One region of the Streptomyces nodosus genome, then DNA from elsewhere that is predicted to be linked to it. Evidence: riboswitches for the same ligand, from Rfam matches in the RefSeq annotation. Region 1 holds a riboswitch; the other holds the start of a gene.
The links. A riboswitch is a leader RNA that binds a small molecule or an ion and turns the genes downstream of it on or off. The one in region 1 is predicted to bind cobalamin.
Positions count from the first base shown of each region.

Region 2: another riboswitch for cobalamin. It lies ahead of CP978_RS31720 (CoA-acylating methylmalonate-semialdehyde dehydrogenase); the one in region 1 lies ahead of CP978_RS02795 (ABC transporter substrate-binding protein).

Region 1 covers NZ_CP023747.1:542,718-549,988, reverse strand. Annotated here, with positions in the region: gene CP978_RS02810 ((2Fe-2S) ferredoxin domain-containing protein) at 1-604, opposite strand, end outside; gene CP978_RS02805 (ABC transporter ATP-binding protein) at 594-1,415, opposite strand; gene CP978_RS02800 (FecCD family ABC transporter permease) at 1,412-2,500, opposite strand; gene CP978_RS02795 (ABC transporter substrate-binding protein) at 2,497-3,498, opposite strand; cobalamin riboswitch at 3,589-3,794, opposite strand; gene CP978_RS02790 (acyltransferase family protein) at 3,819-5,141, opposite strand; gene CP978_RS02785 (SDR family NAD(P)-dependent oxidoreductase) at 5,390-6,154, shown strand; gene CP978_RS02780 (vWA domain-containing protein) at 6,214-7,254, opposite strand.
Region 2 covers NZ_CP023747.1:7,120,247-7,127,517, forward strand. Annotated here, with positions in the region: gene CP978_RS31705 (energy-coupling factor transporter transmembrane component T) at 1-1,124, shown strand, start outside; gene CP978_RS31710 (ABC transporter ATP-binding protein) at 1,121-2,761, shown strand; gene CP978_RS31715 (ECF transporter S component) at 2,758-3,582, shown strand; cobalamin riboswitch at 3,622-3,795, shown strand; gene CP978_RS31720 (CoA-acylating methylmalonate-semialdehyde dehydrogenase) at 3,996-5,519, shown strand; gene CP978_RS31725 (acyl-CoA dehydrogenase family protein) at 5,526-6,674, shown strand; gene CP978_RS31730 (enoyl-CoA hydratase/isomerase family protein) at 6,671-7,271, shown strand, end outside.

The DNA.
Region 1 (7,271 bases):
CACTGACCACCGGCGCCTGGTTGCAGGGGAACTGGCACCCCGTCTGCGTCACCAGGACGTCGTCGTCGCCCAGCCCGTGCTCCGTCAGCCGCCGCACGAGCGCGGCCAGGGTCTCGTCCGCGCCCTTGGCCGTACAGCGCGGCCCGCGGCACACCAGGACCTGGTGCCGGTGGCCGGGGACCTCGTTCCAGGCCGCGGAGGTCAGGCCGGGCTCCGCACCGGTGATCGGCTTGACCTCCGCCGCCACGGTCACGGCGTCCGCGGCGGCGGCGAGCCGGGTGGCGACGAGCAGAGCGGGGCGGTGGCCGACGCGCTCCCGCCACCAGTGCGCCGCGATCCGCCGCAGCCATGAGTGGCCCGGACCCGAGGCTCCCAGACGGATCCCGATCAGTACGACGGTCTCCGTCCCCGCGTCGGCCAGCCTGGTCAGCTCGGCCGACAGGGACGGGTCGCCCTGCTGCAGGAACGCCGTTGTGGCGCCCAGGGGTGCGGCCGCCCCGAGCAGCTCGGCCCTGCGGTCGGCCTCCGTGAGGGACATGCCGACCAGGACCGTGGCCCGGTCCCGGTCGGGCGCCGCGGGGGCGTTCGTACGGTCACGGCTCATGACGCGGCCCTTCGGGAAGCAGTCCGTTCCACCGGATGTGCGGTCTGTCGTGCCGGGGATGCCGCTCCACGGTCGCGTCGACCCGGTAGACACGCGCGATCGTCTCCGAGGTGAGCACCTCGCGCGCGGGCCCATGGGCGACCAGGCGGCCGTCGAACAGCACGGCGATCTCGTCGCAGTACGCCGCGGCCAGTTCGAGGTCGTGCAGGGCCGCGACGGTGGTGATGCCGAGTCCGCGCACGGTTTCCAGGAAGCCGATCTGATGGCGCAGGTCCAGGTGGTTGGTGGGCTCGTCCAGCAGAAGCACCCCGGGTTCCTGCGCCAGGGCCCGCGCGAGCTGGACCCGCTGGCGCTCCCCGCCGGACAGGGACGCCCAGGTCCTGTCGAGCAGCCCGCCGACGGCGACAGTGGTGACGGCGTCGCCGATCACGGACCGCTCGCGGTCGGCGGCGGAGCCCGCGGGGACGGGCCAGCGGCCGCGGTGCGGAGTGCGCCCCAGCTCGATGACCTGACGGGCCGTCAGCGGCAGTGTGGTGTCGGCCTGCTGCTCCATGAACGCCACCCGGCGCGCCCGTCGGCGGGCCGAGAGGGCGTACAGATCACCGCCGTCGAGGAGGACCCGGCCCGTCTGCGGCCGGCGCAGACCGGCGAGGGCCCGCAGCAGCGTCGTCTTGCCGGCACCGTTCGGCCCGAGCAGTCCCGTCGTCCTGCCGGGGGCGAAGCCCAGCCGCACATCCGTCAGCAAGGTGGCGTCGTCGATCCGCACGCCGACGTCCTCGGCCCGCAGCACCACCGGGTCCCTGCCGGTCATGACCGGCCCCCCGCGGTGGACCCGTTGCGTCCCTGGAGCCACAGCAGCCATGCGAAGAACGGCGCGCCCAGTCCGGCGGTGACGATGCCGACCGGTATCTCCCGGTCGCTGAGCACCGAACGCGCCACGATGTCACTGCCCACCAGCAGCGACGCGCCGAGCAGCGCCGACATCGGCAGCAGCAGGGCATGGCGCGGGCCGCAGACCAGGCGGACGACATGCGGTACGACCAGGCCGACGAATCCGATGACCCCGGTGTGGGCGACCAGACACGCGGTCACCAGCGCGGCCGTGGCGATCAGGGCCCAGCGGACACGTTCGACAGGGACGCCGAAGGAGCGGGCCGCGGTCTCACCGAACGCGAACGCGTCCAGGTCCCGGGCGGCCGTGACCATGACCAGCGTGCCGAGGACGGCCACCGCGGTCAGGAAGAGCGCCGTGTGCCACCGCACGCCGGCCACCGAGCCCAGCGTCCACTCCATGACGCCCCGCGCGGCATCGCGGTCGCCGAGGACCAGCACCACGAACGAGGTGTACGCGGCGCACATCTGCCCCACCGCGATACCGGCCAGCACGGTCCGAGCGGCCGGCAGGGACCAGGTGCGCGCACCGGCCAGGGTCAGCACGACGACCACCGCGAGCAGGGCGCCCACGAAGGCGGCCGCCGAGAGCGCGCCGGTGGCCGCGGCGCCGGTGGCTCCGACGCCGAGGACGATCACGGTGACCGCGCCGACGGCCGCCCCGTCGGAGATTCCGAGCAGATAGGGGTCTGCCAGATCGTTCCCCGTCAGGGTCTGCAGCACCGCGCCGCACATCGCGAGGCCCGCGCCCGTCGCCGCGGCCCCCAGGACCCGGGGCAGCCGCAGCTGCCAGACGATCTGGTCGTCCAGCAGCGTGACCGGGGCGCTGCCGAGGCCGAGCCGGCGCAGGACTACGTCGGCCACCACGCCCGGCGGCTCATGGACGGATCCCACGGCGAGGCCGGCCAGGGCGACGGCCGGCAGCAGGACCGCAGCGACGGCCAGGGCCACCGCCGCACGACTCGGGCCTGCCGGCCGTGCGGCGATGCGGTCGGCCGCGGTCATGAACGCGGGTGCACCTTGCTGAGACCGGCCGAGAGCCGGGCGGCGCCGTCGGCGAGCAGTACACCGGGTGTCGTCTCGGAGAACGGCACGACCACGAAGGCATGGTGCCGGACAGCCGTGAGCTTGCTCAGCACAGGATCGTGCTCCAGATAGTCGATCTTGGACTGTGCGGTGTCCCGGTCGGCGTCCGCGAGCACGATGACGTCCGGGTCCGCGGCGATCACCTTCTCCCAGCTCGCGTGCTGCCAGCCACCGGGCAGCGCGCCGAAGACGTTGCGGGCGCCTACGGCGTCGAGCAGCAGCTGGGGGCCGCCGTGGCCGGCACCGACGTAGGGGGTCTTGGTGTCCGAGTCGTACCAGAACACCTTCAGGCCCTTGCCCGCCGCCGTGGCCTCGAGCGCGGAGAGCTGCCGCTTCTGCTCCTTCTGGAGGGCGGCCGCACGCGGCGCGACACCGAAGACCTCGGCGACGTCGGCCAGTTCGTCCCACACCGTCTGGAAGGACGGCGGCGGCGCCTGCTTGCCGCCGGGGCAGCCGAGCCTCGACAGATACGACGCGATGCCCTCGGTTCTCAGCTCCGCCTGAGTGCCCGCCACCTTGTCGGTGAACGCGCTGGAGTAGGAGGCGTAGAGGAAGTCCGGGTGCGCCGCCAGGAGCTTTTCCTTGCTCGGGTACTCCTTGGCCAGCACCGGGACGCTGTCGTAGGCCGCCTTCCACTTCGCCGGGATAGCGTCGTCCAGGTAGGCCGTTCCGGCCATCCGGGACTCCAGGCCGAGTGCCAGGGCCACTTCGGTGGCGCCCTGGTTCAGGGTGACCAGCCGGTTGGGGGGTGCCGCGACGGTCGTGGTGACGCCGCAGCTGCTCACGCTCACCGGCGCGGGCCGGCCGCTCCCGGACGTGGCGGCGGACTCGTCGGCCGCGGGTGCGCCCGTGCAGGCGCCGAGCGCACCGACGAGCAGGAGCGCCGCGGCGGCGAGACCGGAGCGCGCCGAACGCACCGGACGCGTGGGACGCGTGGGACGTATGGACCGTCGAGATCGAAACGGACGCAGGGGACCGCTGGGCACGTGTTCTCCAAAACCCTCGTGGAACATGTCGCGCCGTGACCGGTCTCCTGGCTTCTGCATCGACATTCCACGGCCGGCCTTCCCGGACGGCTCGTTCCCGATCCACCCAGTGGCCCCGACCGCTCCGTGGAGCGGTCGGCGAGGGCCGCGGAACTCCGCAGCTACAGTGGCGAGGGCCGCACCGGCTTTCGACCGGTTTCCCGTACACCACGGCGGCGACACGCTATCAGCCCCGTGCTGCGGCCACCGGATCAGGCGGCCTCCTCCAGGTCGGCCTCGCGCCGCACGGGACGCTCCGGCACCGTCCGGCTCCGGCCCGGCAGCAGCAACAGCCCCATTCCCAGGACGAGACCCAGCGAGGGCAGCACCGGGAAGCGACCCTCGTACGCGAATCCCTGCACGGCGAAGCGGGACAGGGCGGCGACGTTCACGGCGAGGCCGAGCCACAGCGGCCAGGAGCGGCGCAGACCGGCATCCGGGCGGGTCCGTTCGTACAGCGTGGCCAGCTTCCGCTCCAGCGGTCGCAGCGCCGCCGCGAGACCGGCGAGCACAAGCCCGAGCACCAGCAGCCACGGCACCCGCAGCGCCCACCACCCGGCGGACCCGAAGACGGGCTCGGGCGCGAGGTCGGTCAGGTAGAACGCGGCGGCCACGACCAGCACCGGCAGCATGTGCCACAGATACAGCGTCAGGCTCGCACCGCCGACCGGCCGCACCAGACGCCACACCCACGCGCGGTCCAGAAGCCTCCGCACGGCTGGCGCGACCAGCAGACACACGCCGGTCTGGGCCACCACCCACGCCAGCATCGCCAGCGACGGCGGGTCGGTGTTGCTGGGCGTCTGCCCCGTCACAAGGATCAGACTGACCGGGAACGGCCCGAGACCGACCAGCGCCGCGAACGCCGCCCCACCGCCCACCGCCATCGCGGCCGGCACCCGCCGACGACGCGTCAGCAGACCGTCCCGCCAGCAGAAGCCCAACTGATAGGCCACGCCCCACACCAGGACGTAGTTGACCAGACCGGCAAACGGCGCGTGCACCGTCACCACCAGCACCCCGACGGCCGCGGCCCCCATGCCCATGACCACGGCGGCGCGCAGCCCCCAGCGCCGATGTGCCGCATACAGCGGCGGCGTCAGGGCACTGAGCAGCAGGTACACCGGAAGGAACCAGAACTGCATGCCCATCGCCCAGCCCACGAGCGCAAGCGTGCCCGCATCCACACCGACCGCCGCACAGATCCCGACGGCGAGCAGCACAAGACCGCTGTAGGCGCCCGCCGGAAGCAGCAGCCGCAACGACCGCCGTCCCACCCAGCCGGCCGCGGAACCACCCGCCGCGCGCGCCCGCGACCAGGAGCCCCCCGCGGCGTGACCGCCGGCCAGGAAGAACAGCGGCATGATCTGAAAGCCCAGAGTCAGCCACTGCGTCCAAGGGACCGTCGCCAACAACTCGGGCGCGGTGATCCGTCCGTCGCTCTCCCGGACCAGGCCGGTGATCAGCCAGTGGCCGAGCACCACCAGGACGATCGCCCACGCACGCAAGAAGTCGACATAACGGTCTCTGCCCATGCTCGTCATGCTGCCGCACACCCGGGCGGCAGCATGACGAGAACTCCGCACCGCAACCAATCCGTGCCCGCCACGACACCCGGAGGGGTGGCCGACGGCTGTTCGCCGACGACGCCAAGTCCCCTGCCCACGACGGGAATCCACGGGGGGGCGCTCGACGCTTTCTCCCTCGAACCCTGAAGCGGTGAGCCATGGCCGCCTGACAAAGTAATTCCGTCCGCTACGACAGGTACCGAGGAGCTTCCCCCATGACCGCCCGTTTCAAGGACAAGGTCGTCGTCGTCACCGGCGCGGGATCCGGCATCGGCCGGGCCGGCGCCAGGGCTTTCGCCCGTGAGGGCGCCACCGTGGTCGCCGCCGGCGCCCGGCTCGAGTCCATCGAGGAGACCGTGCGACTCGTCGACGAGGAGGACGGCGGCACCGCCGAAGCGGTCGTCGCCGACGTCACCCGGCCCGAGGACATGGAGCGTCTGGTCCGCACCACGGTGGAGCGCCACGGCGGCCTGCATATCGCGCACAACAACGCCGGCGTCTTCGGCAAACCCACCCCGGTCGGCGATCTGGACCTGGCGGTGTGGCACTCCGTGCTGGACGTCAATCTGAACGGTGTCCTGCACAGCATGCAGCAGGAGATCGCCCATATGCGGGCCAACGGCGGCGGCGTCATCGTCAACACCGCGTCCAACATCGGCTATCACGGCCGCCGCCCCGGCATGGCCGCCTACGCCGCCTCCAAGGCCGCCGTGAGCACCCTCACCCGGGTCGCCGCCCTGGACCACATCAAGGACAACGTACGTATCAACGCGGTGAGCCCCGGCGCCACCGACACCGGCATGTCGCTGCGCCCCGGGGAGACCGACACCGACCGCGCGGCCCGACTGGCCACGACAGTGCCGATCGCCCGCGTCGCCACCACCGACGAGATCGTGGCCGCGGTGCTCTGGCTCGCCTCCGACGAGTCCAGCTTCGTCGTCGGCCACGACCTCGTCGTCGACGGCGGCGTCACCAGCTGATCCCGCCACGGCCACGATCGGGACCGACCCTTTGTCCCACCACCTGATCACAGCTTCGGTCAGAGCATCAGCAGCAGCCGTGTGTTCGGTACGAGCTTCCGGTTCACGCTGGTGCTCTGCACGAAGATCGTGAAGTCGTCGTTGTGGTCCGGCTTGACGCGGATCTCCACGTCCGGCAGGCCGAGCATGGCTCGGGCCTCGGGCCCCGTGTACACCCGGTCCGACTTCTTCTCCAGCACCGCGATCTGCTTCCGCGCCTGGATCTTCTCCGACTTGCTCAGCTGGTAGAACGCACCACCGGTACGGTAGGTGTGCCCGCACTCGATGACCCAGTCCCGTATCGCCGCGTCGCGAGCCACCGGGATCAGCTGGTACGCCGACGGATTCACCGGGGTGAGGCCGGCCGCCTTGATGGTGTCCTTGTTGACCGTGTCCGCACCCGTGGAGAACACCGCCCGCGAGCCCCGGATGCCCTGTGTGCGGCCCACCATGAAATTCTCGGTGGCCTGCCGGATGACCTGCCCGGCCTCCTCCAGACCCCGTGTGCTCGTGGCGTCCCAGATGGCGATGTTGTCCCTCGGGAAACCGCACTGCATGGCCTCGCGCTTGCCCATCTGGTCCGGCACCAGGACGGCCAGCGTCCAGTTGTCCTGCTGAGTCTCGATCATCTCGGCCACGGCCTTGACCAGGCCGCGTTGATCCCTGGTAGGGGCATCCGGGGAGCGATGACTCGCGTTCTCCTGCCCGTCGGTGAGCACGAACGTCAAAAAGCTGTGGTCGCCGTACAGTTGAGCCGTCTGCGCCAGCTCCCGCTGCGACTTCAGCGCGGCCGCCAGCAGAGCCGTCATTCCACCGACCCGGTACAGCTGCTTCAGCGACGGCATCCGCAGCACGTCCTTGTCGTAGATGACGCACTCCACCGTGTCCGCGAAGACGTACACCGTGACGCGGGTCTCCTGGTCCAGCTCCCTGGACCGGCGGGCAAGGTAGGCGATCTGCTGGTCGGCGACTTCGACGACCTTGCGGCTCAGATGCGACATGGACGAACTGGCGTCCAGCACAAGAGCGACGTGATTGATGTAGTTCTGGTATCCGGACATGACAGCGCCCCCTCTTT
Region 2 (7,271 bases), 6.6 Mb from region 1:
GGCCCGACCCGGCGCCGGACCGGGGCGGCCGGCGACTGCCGCGCATCCTGCATCCGGTGGCCTGGTGGGTGTGGGCGCTCTCCCTCGCCACCGCGGTCAGCCGCACCGACAACCCCCTGCTGCTCTTCCTGGTGCTCGCCGTGCTCGGCCATGTGGTCACGGCACGGCGGACGGAGGCGCCCTGGGCACGCGGCTTCAAGTACTACCTGTACCTCGCCCTGACCGTGGTGGCGATCAGGGTCGTCTTCCGGGCCGTGTTCGCCACCGGTGTCACCCCGCACGACCACTTCCTCTTCTCCCTCCCGCGCGTCCCCACCCCCGACTGGTACGCGGGCATCGAGATCGGCGGGCCGGTGTCGCTGGAGGCCCTGCTGTCGTCGGGCACCGACGGGCTGCGGCTGGCCTGCATGCTGTGCTGCATCGGCGCCGCCAACACCCTCGCCAACCCCAAGCGCGCGCTGCGGGTGCTGCCCGGCGCCCTGTACGAGCTCGGGGTGGCCGTCACCGTCGCGATCAGTGTGGCCCCGCAGCTGGTGCAGAGCGTGCAACGCGTCGCCCGGGCCATGAAGTTGAGGGCCGGAGGGGCGAAGGGCGTGAAGGCGCTGCGCGGCATCGTGGTCCCGGTCCTCGAGGACGCCCTGGAGCGTTCGCTCAGGCTGGCCGCCGCCATGGACTCGCGCGGCTACGGCCGGGCGGGCACCGCAACCCGCCGCTCCCGCCGGGGCACCGGCGCGCTGATGCTGCTCGGCATGTGCGGTCTGTGCGCCGGGGCGTACGGACTGCTCGACGCGACGGCGCCCACCTTTCTGGGGCTGCCCGCGATGGCGTCGGGCGCCGCCCTGTGCGTGGCGGGCCTGCGGCTGGGCGGCCGGCGCGTGACCCGCACCACCTACCGCCCGGACCCCTGGCGCCTGCCGGAGTGGGCCGTCGCCGGGAGCGGGGTGCTGTCCGCCGTCCTGCTCTTCAGCGACCTCGGCTACGACCCCGCCCAGCTCAACCCCAGTTTCTACCCGCTGACCTGGCCCCGGCTGCCACTGGTGCCGACCGCCGCGATCCTCCTCGCCGGAACGGCCGGCTTCCTCGCGCCGCCGCCCGGCCCCGTCCAGAGAGCCGACACCCAGTGATCACCTTCGACCAGGTCACCGTCCACTACGACGACGCCCCCGAGCCCGCCCTGCGCGACCTCGACCTCACGGTGGAGGAGGGCGAACTCTGCCTGGTCGTCGGCCACACCGGCGTCGGCAAGTCCACGCTCCTGGGCGCCGTCAACGGTCTGGTGCCGCACTTCACCGGCGGCACCCTCCACGGCCGGGTCACCGTCGACGGCCGCGACACCGCACACCATCCGCCCCGCGAACTCGCCGATGTCGTCGGGGTGGTGGGCCAGGACCCCCTCGACGGCTTTGTCACCGACACCGTCGAGGAGGAACTCGCTTATGTGATGGAGCAGTTGGCGATCCCGCCGGCGGCCATGCGCAAGCGGGTCGAGGAGACCCTCGACCTGCTCGGCCTCGCCGATCTGCGCCACCGCGCCCTGCATGAACTCTCCGGCGGCCAGCAGCAGCGCGTCGCCATCGGCTCGGTCCTCACCGCTCACCCCCGCGTACTGGTGCTGGACGAGCCGACCTCCGCCCTGGACCCGACCGCGGCCGAGGAGGTCCTGGCGGCCGTCACCCGGCTGGTCCACGACCTCGGCGTCACCGTCCTGATGGCCGAGCACCGCCTCGAGCGGGTCGTCCAGTACGCGGATCGCGTCATCCATCTGCCGGGCGACGGCCGTGCCCGCATCGGCACACCCCAGGAGATCCTCCTCCGTTCCACGATCGCGCCGCCGATCGTGGAGCTGGGCCGGACCGCGGACTGGTCCCCGCTGCCGCTGTCCATCCGTGACGCACGCCGTGCCGCGGCCCCGCTCCGGGCCCGGCTGGCCGGCCGTGCCGCGCCCCCCGTACGGGCGGTCGCCGAGGACCGGCCGAGGCTGCTGGCAGGGCGCGGCGTCACGGTCGCCTACCGGGATGTTCCCGCCGTCCGTGAGGTGGACCTCGATCTGCACGCAGGTGAGGTCACCGCGCTGATGGGCCGCAACGGATCAGGCAAATCATCCCTGCTGTGGGCCCTGCAGGGCTCCGGCCCGCGCCGGGCCGGGACGGTGAAAGTCACCGACGGCCAGGGTGGGACGGACCCGCACACCGTGTCGGCCGCGGAGGCCCGCCGACTCGTCGGACTGGTCCCGCAGACCCCCGCAGATCTGCTCTATCTGGAGAGCGTCCGCCAGGAACTCGACCAGGCGGACGCCGAATCGGGGACCCTGGTGAAGGCCCGCGCCCTCCTCGACCGGCTCGCGCCCGGCATCGACGACGCCACCCACCCGCGGGACCTGTCGGAGGGGCAGAAGCTCGCGCTCGTCCTCGCCGTCCAGCTCTCCGCCGCGCCCCGGGTCGTCCTCCTGGACGAGCCGACCCGGGGCCTGGACTACCGTGCCAAGACGGAGCTGATCGGCATCGTCGACACCCTCGCCGCCGAGGGCCGGGCGGTCGTGATCTCCACCCATGACGTCGAGTTCGCCGCCCGCGCCGCCGACCGGGTGGTCGTCATGGCCGAGGGCGACGTGGTGGCCGACGGACCGACGGCCGAAGTCATCGTCTCCTCACCGACGTTCGCCCCGCAGACGGCGAAGATCCTTTTCCCGCTGCCCTTCCTGACGGTCGATCAGGTCGCTCGGGCCCTGACCGGCGAGAGTGAGGGAGGAACACACCCATGAGCACAGCCACCGGGACCGCCATCCGGCTGACTCCCCGCGCCGGTGTGGTCATGACACTGGCCGCGTTCCTGGGCCTCGTGGCGTTCTTCTGGCCGTTCGTCGTCGCACCGGGCACCTTCGGCTCCGCCTACGCCCCGCCGCTGATCTTCGGCGTGCTGCTGGTGCTGGTCCTGGCCGTGGTGCTGTCCGAGATCGCCGAGGGCGGCATCGACTCCAAGGCGCTCGCCATGCTGGGCGTCCTCTCCGCCGTGAACGCGGCCCTGCGCCCCCTGGGAGCCGGAACCGCCGGCATCGAGACCGTCTTCTTCGTCCTGGTGCTGGCGGGACGGGTCTACGGGCCCGGCTTCGGCTTCGTCCTCGGCTGCACCTCGCTGTTCGCCTCGGCGCTGATCACCGGGGGAGTGGGGCCCTGGATGCCGTACCAGATGTTCGGCTGCGCCTTCGTCGGGATGCTCGCCGGGTTGCTGCCCAGGGCGAGCGGCCGGCGTGAGGTCCTGATGCTGGCCGGCTACGGATCGCTCTCCGGCTATCTCTTCGGCTTTCTGCTCAACCTTTCCTTCTGGCCGTTCTCCCTCGACCCGAACAGCTCCATCGCCTATCTCCCGGGGCTGCCTTTCACCGAGCAGTGGCACCGCTATGTCGCCTTCGACCTGGCCACTTCGCTGGGCTGGGACACCGGGCGGGCGGTCACCAACTTCGTGTGTGTGCTACTGGTCGGTCCGGCGGTGCTGACCACCTTCCGGCGCGCCGCCCGCCGTGCCCGCTTCCGGGCACCGGTGCGGTTCACGGAGCCCCGGCCGACGGATTCCGGAACCGGGTGAGCGCGGACTAATGGAATTACTAGGAAGCCCAACTATATAGTGGAGGGAAAGGCCCGCGGTGCAGGGAAGCCGGTGTGATTCCGGCACGGTCCCGCCACTGTGACCGGGGAGCACGCCGTCGAGCAGGACGCCACTGACGAGCAGGATGTCGGGAAGGCGGACGGCGCGCGCTGATCCGGGAGTCAGGATACCGGCCGCGGGACGTTCCGTGTTGTCCACGAGGATGGAGCTGACACGCATGGCACCGGTGCGCATTCACGACCCCGGCGGACTCGACCGGCACTGCCCGAGAGGCAATCCCACCGTCACCCCCTGAGGGTTCCCACGCCATACGCGTTCCGCGCGAGCCGCGCACATCACCCGTGCGCCGGTACGCCGCGCCATCCCGGATCACCTGACGAGAGCAGGCACCCATGATCCGTCCACTTGATCACACCGATGTCCGCGAGCTGACCCACTTCGTCGGCGGCAAGCACACCCCGGGGACCTCGGGGTCCTACGGCGATGTGTACGACCCCAACACCGGCGAGGTCCAGGCCCTGGTGCCGCTCGCCGACCGGGCCGAGACCGAGGCGGCGATCGCCGTCGCCGTCGAGGCACAGCGCGAGTGGGGCGAGTGGAACCCACAGCGTCGCGCCCGGGTCCTGCTGCGCTTCCTCCAGCTCGTCGAGGAGGAGAAGGACGCGCTGGCCCGGCTGCTGTCCGCCGAGCACGGCAAGACGGTCGCCGACGCCCGCGGGGACATCCAACGCGGCCTGGAGGTCGTGGAGTTCGCCGCCGGTATCCCGCATCTGCTCAAGGGCGAGTTCACCGACAACGCGGGCACCGGCATCGATGTCCACTCGCTGCGCGCACCCCTCGGCGTCGTCGCCGGCATCACCCCGTTCAACTTCCCCGCCATGATCCCCCTCTGGAAGGCCGCCCCCGCCCTGGCCTGCGGCAACGCCTTCATCCTCAAGCCGTCCGAGCGTGACCCCTCCGTCCCGCTGCGGCTCGCCGAGCTCTTCCTGGAGGCGGGCCTGCCGCCCGGCGTCCTCAATGTGGTCAACGGCGCCCGGGAAGCCGTCGACACCCTCCTGGAGGACCCGCGCGTCGCCGCCCTCGGCTTCGTCGGCTCCACGCCGATCGCCGCGCACGTCTATGCCACCGCCGCCGCCCATGGCAAGCGGGCCCAGTGCTTCGGCGGCGCCAAGAACCATATGATCGTGATGCCGGACGCCGACCTGGACCAGGCCGTGGACGCCCTGATCGGCGCCGGATACGGCTCGGCGGGCGAGCGCTGCATGGCGATCTCGGTCGCCGTCCCGGTCGGCGAGGCCACCGCCGACGCCCTGGTCGCACGCCTCACCGAACGCATCGGCACCCTGCGCATCGGCCGCAGCGACGACCCCCAGGCCGACTTCGGTCCGCTGGTCGGCCGGGACGCCCTGGACCGGGTCCGCTCCTATGTCGACCTCGGAGTCGAGGAAGGCGCCGAACTCGTCGTGGACGGCCGGGACTTCGTGTTCCCCGGCCATGAGAACGGCTTCTTCGCCGGAGCCTCGCTCTTCGACCGGGTCACCCCGCAGATGCGTATCTACCAGGAGGAGATCTTCGGCCCGGTGCTGTCCGTGGTCCGCGCCGCCGACTACGAGGAGGCCCTGCGCCTGCCCAGCGAACACCCCTTCGGCAACGGCGTCGCCCTCTTCACCCGCGACGGGGACACCGCCCGCGACTTCACCCGGCGCGTCGACACCGGCATGGTCGGCGTCAACGTACCCATCCCGGTGCCGGTCGCCTATCACACCTTCGGCGGCTGGAAGCGCTCCGGTTTCGGCGATCTGAACCAGCACGGCCCGGACTCCATCCGCTTCTACACCCGCACCAAGACCGTCACCTCCCGCTGGCCCGCCGGGCTGCGCGAAGGCGCCAGCTTCACGATTCCCACGATGGGCTGAGCGACCATGACCAGCACCCTGCTCACCGAGGACCAGCAGGCCCTCGTCGAGGCCACCCTCGACTTCACCCAGGACCATGTGGCCCCGCACGCCCTGGACTGGGACCGCGACAAGCACTTCCCCGTCGATGTGCTCCGCAAGGCCGCCGGGCTCGGCCTCGGCGGGATCTACGTCCGCGAGGAGCACGGCGGCTCCGGACTCAGCCGCACCGACGGCGTCCTCATCTTCGAGACCCTCGCCTCCGGCTGCCCCGCCATCGCGGCCTATCTCTCCATCCACAACATGGTCGGCTGGATGATCGACCGCTACGGTGACGACACCCAACGCGAACGATGGCTGCCGAGGCTGTGCGCGACGGACGACCTCGCCAGCTACTGCCTGACCGAACCGGGCGCCGGCTCGGACGCGGCGGCCCTCAGCACCCGGGCCGTGCGCGACGGCGACCACTGGGTGCTCACCGGGGTGAAGCAGTTCATCTCCGGGGCGGGCGCCTCCCAGGTCTATGTGGTCATGGCCCGCACCGGCGGCGCCGGCGCGAGCGGGGTCTCCGCGTTCCTGGTCGACAAGGACGACCCGGGCATCACCTTCGGCCCCAACGAACGCAAGATGGGCTGGAACGCCCAGCCCACCCGCCAGGTCGTCCTGGACGGCGTACGCCTGCCCGCCGACCGGCTCCTGGGCCGTGAGGGGGAGGGCTTCCGGATCGCGATGAACGGCCTGAACGGCGGCCGCCTCGGCATCGCCGCCTGCTCCCTGGGCGGCGCCCGCAGCGCCCTCGACCGGAGCCTCGCCCACCTCGCCGACCGGGAGGCCTTCGGCCGGCGCCTGCTCGACTCCCAGGCGCTGCGCTTCCGCCTCGCCGACATGGCGACCGAACTGACCGCCGCCCGCGCCCTGGTGCGGCAGGCCGCCCAGGCACTCGACGCGGGCGACCCCCAGGCGCCGTATCTGTGCGCCATGGCGAAGAGGTTCGCCACCGACACCGGGTACACCGTGGCCGACCGCGCACTCCAACTCCACGGCGGCTACGGCTACCTCAGCGAGTACGGCATCGAGAAGATCGTCCGTGACCTGCGAGTGCACCAGATCCTGGAAGGAACCAACGAGATCATGCGCGTCATCGTGGCCCGTGGACTGACGGAGGCGTTCGGATGACCGCCACCGAGGAACCCGTCCTGCTGCACACCGCAGGACGGGCCGCCCGCATCACCCTCAACCGGCCGAGGGCCCTCAACTCCCTGAACCTCGCCATGGTGCGCCGCATCGACGAGGCGCTGACCGCATGGGAACACGACCCGGCCGTGGGGACCGTGGTGATCGACGGCGCCGGGGAGCGCGGACTGTGCGCGGGCGGCGACATCCGCGCCGTCCATGACGACGCCCGCGACGGCGACGGCGCCGCCGCGGCCACGTTCTGGCGCGAGGAGTATCACCTCAACGCCCGTATCGCCCGCTACCCCAAGCCGTATGTCGCCCTCATGGACGGCATCGTCATGGGCGGCGGCGTCGGCGTCTCCGCGCACGGCGACGTCCGGATCGTCACCGAACGGTCGCGGATCGCCATGCCCGAGACCGGCATCGGCTTCGTCCCCGATGTCGGCGGCACCCATCTGCTCGCCCGCGCCCCGGGCGAGCTGGGCACCCATCTGGCGCTGACGGGCGCGCAGATCGGCGCGGCCGACGCACTGCTGTGCGGACTGGCCGACCATCACGTCCCGTCCGCCGCGCTCCCGGAACTGCTCGCCGACCTCG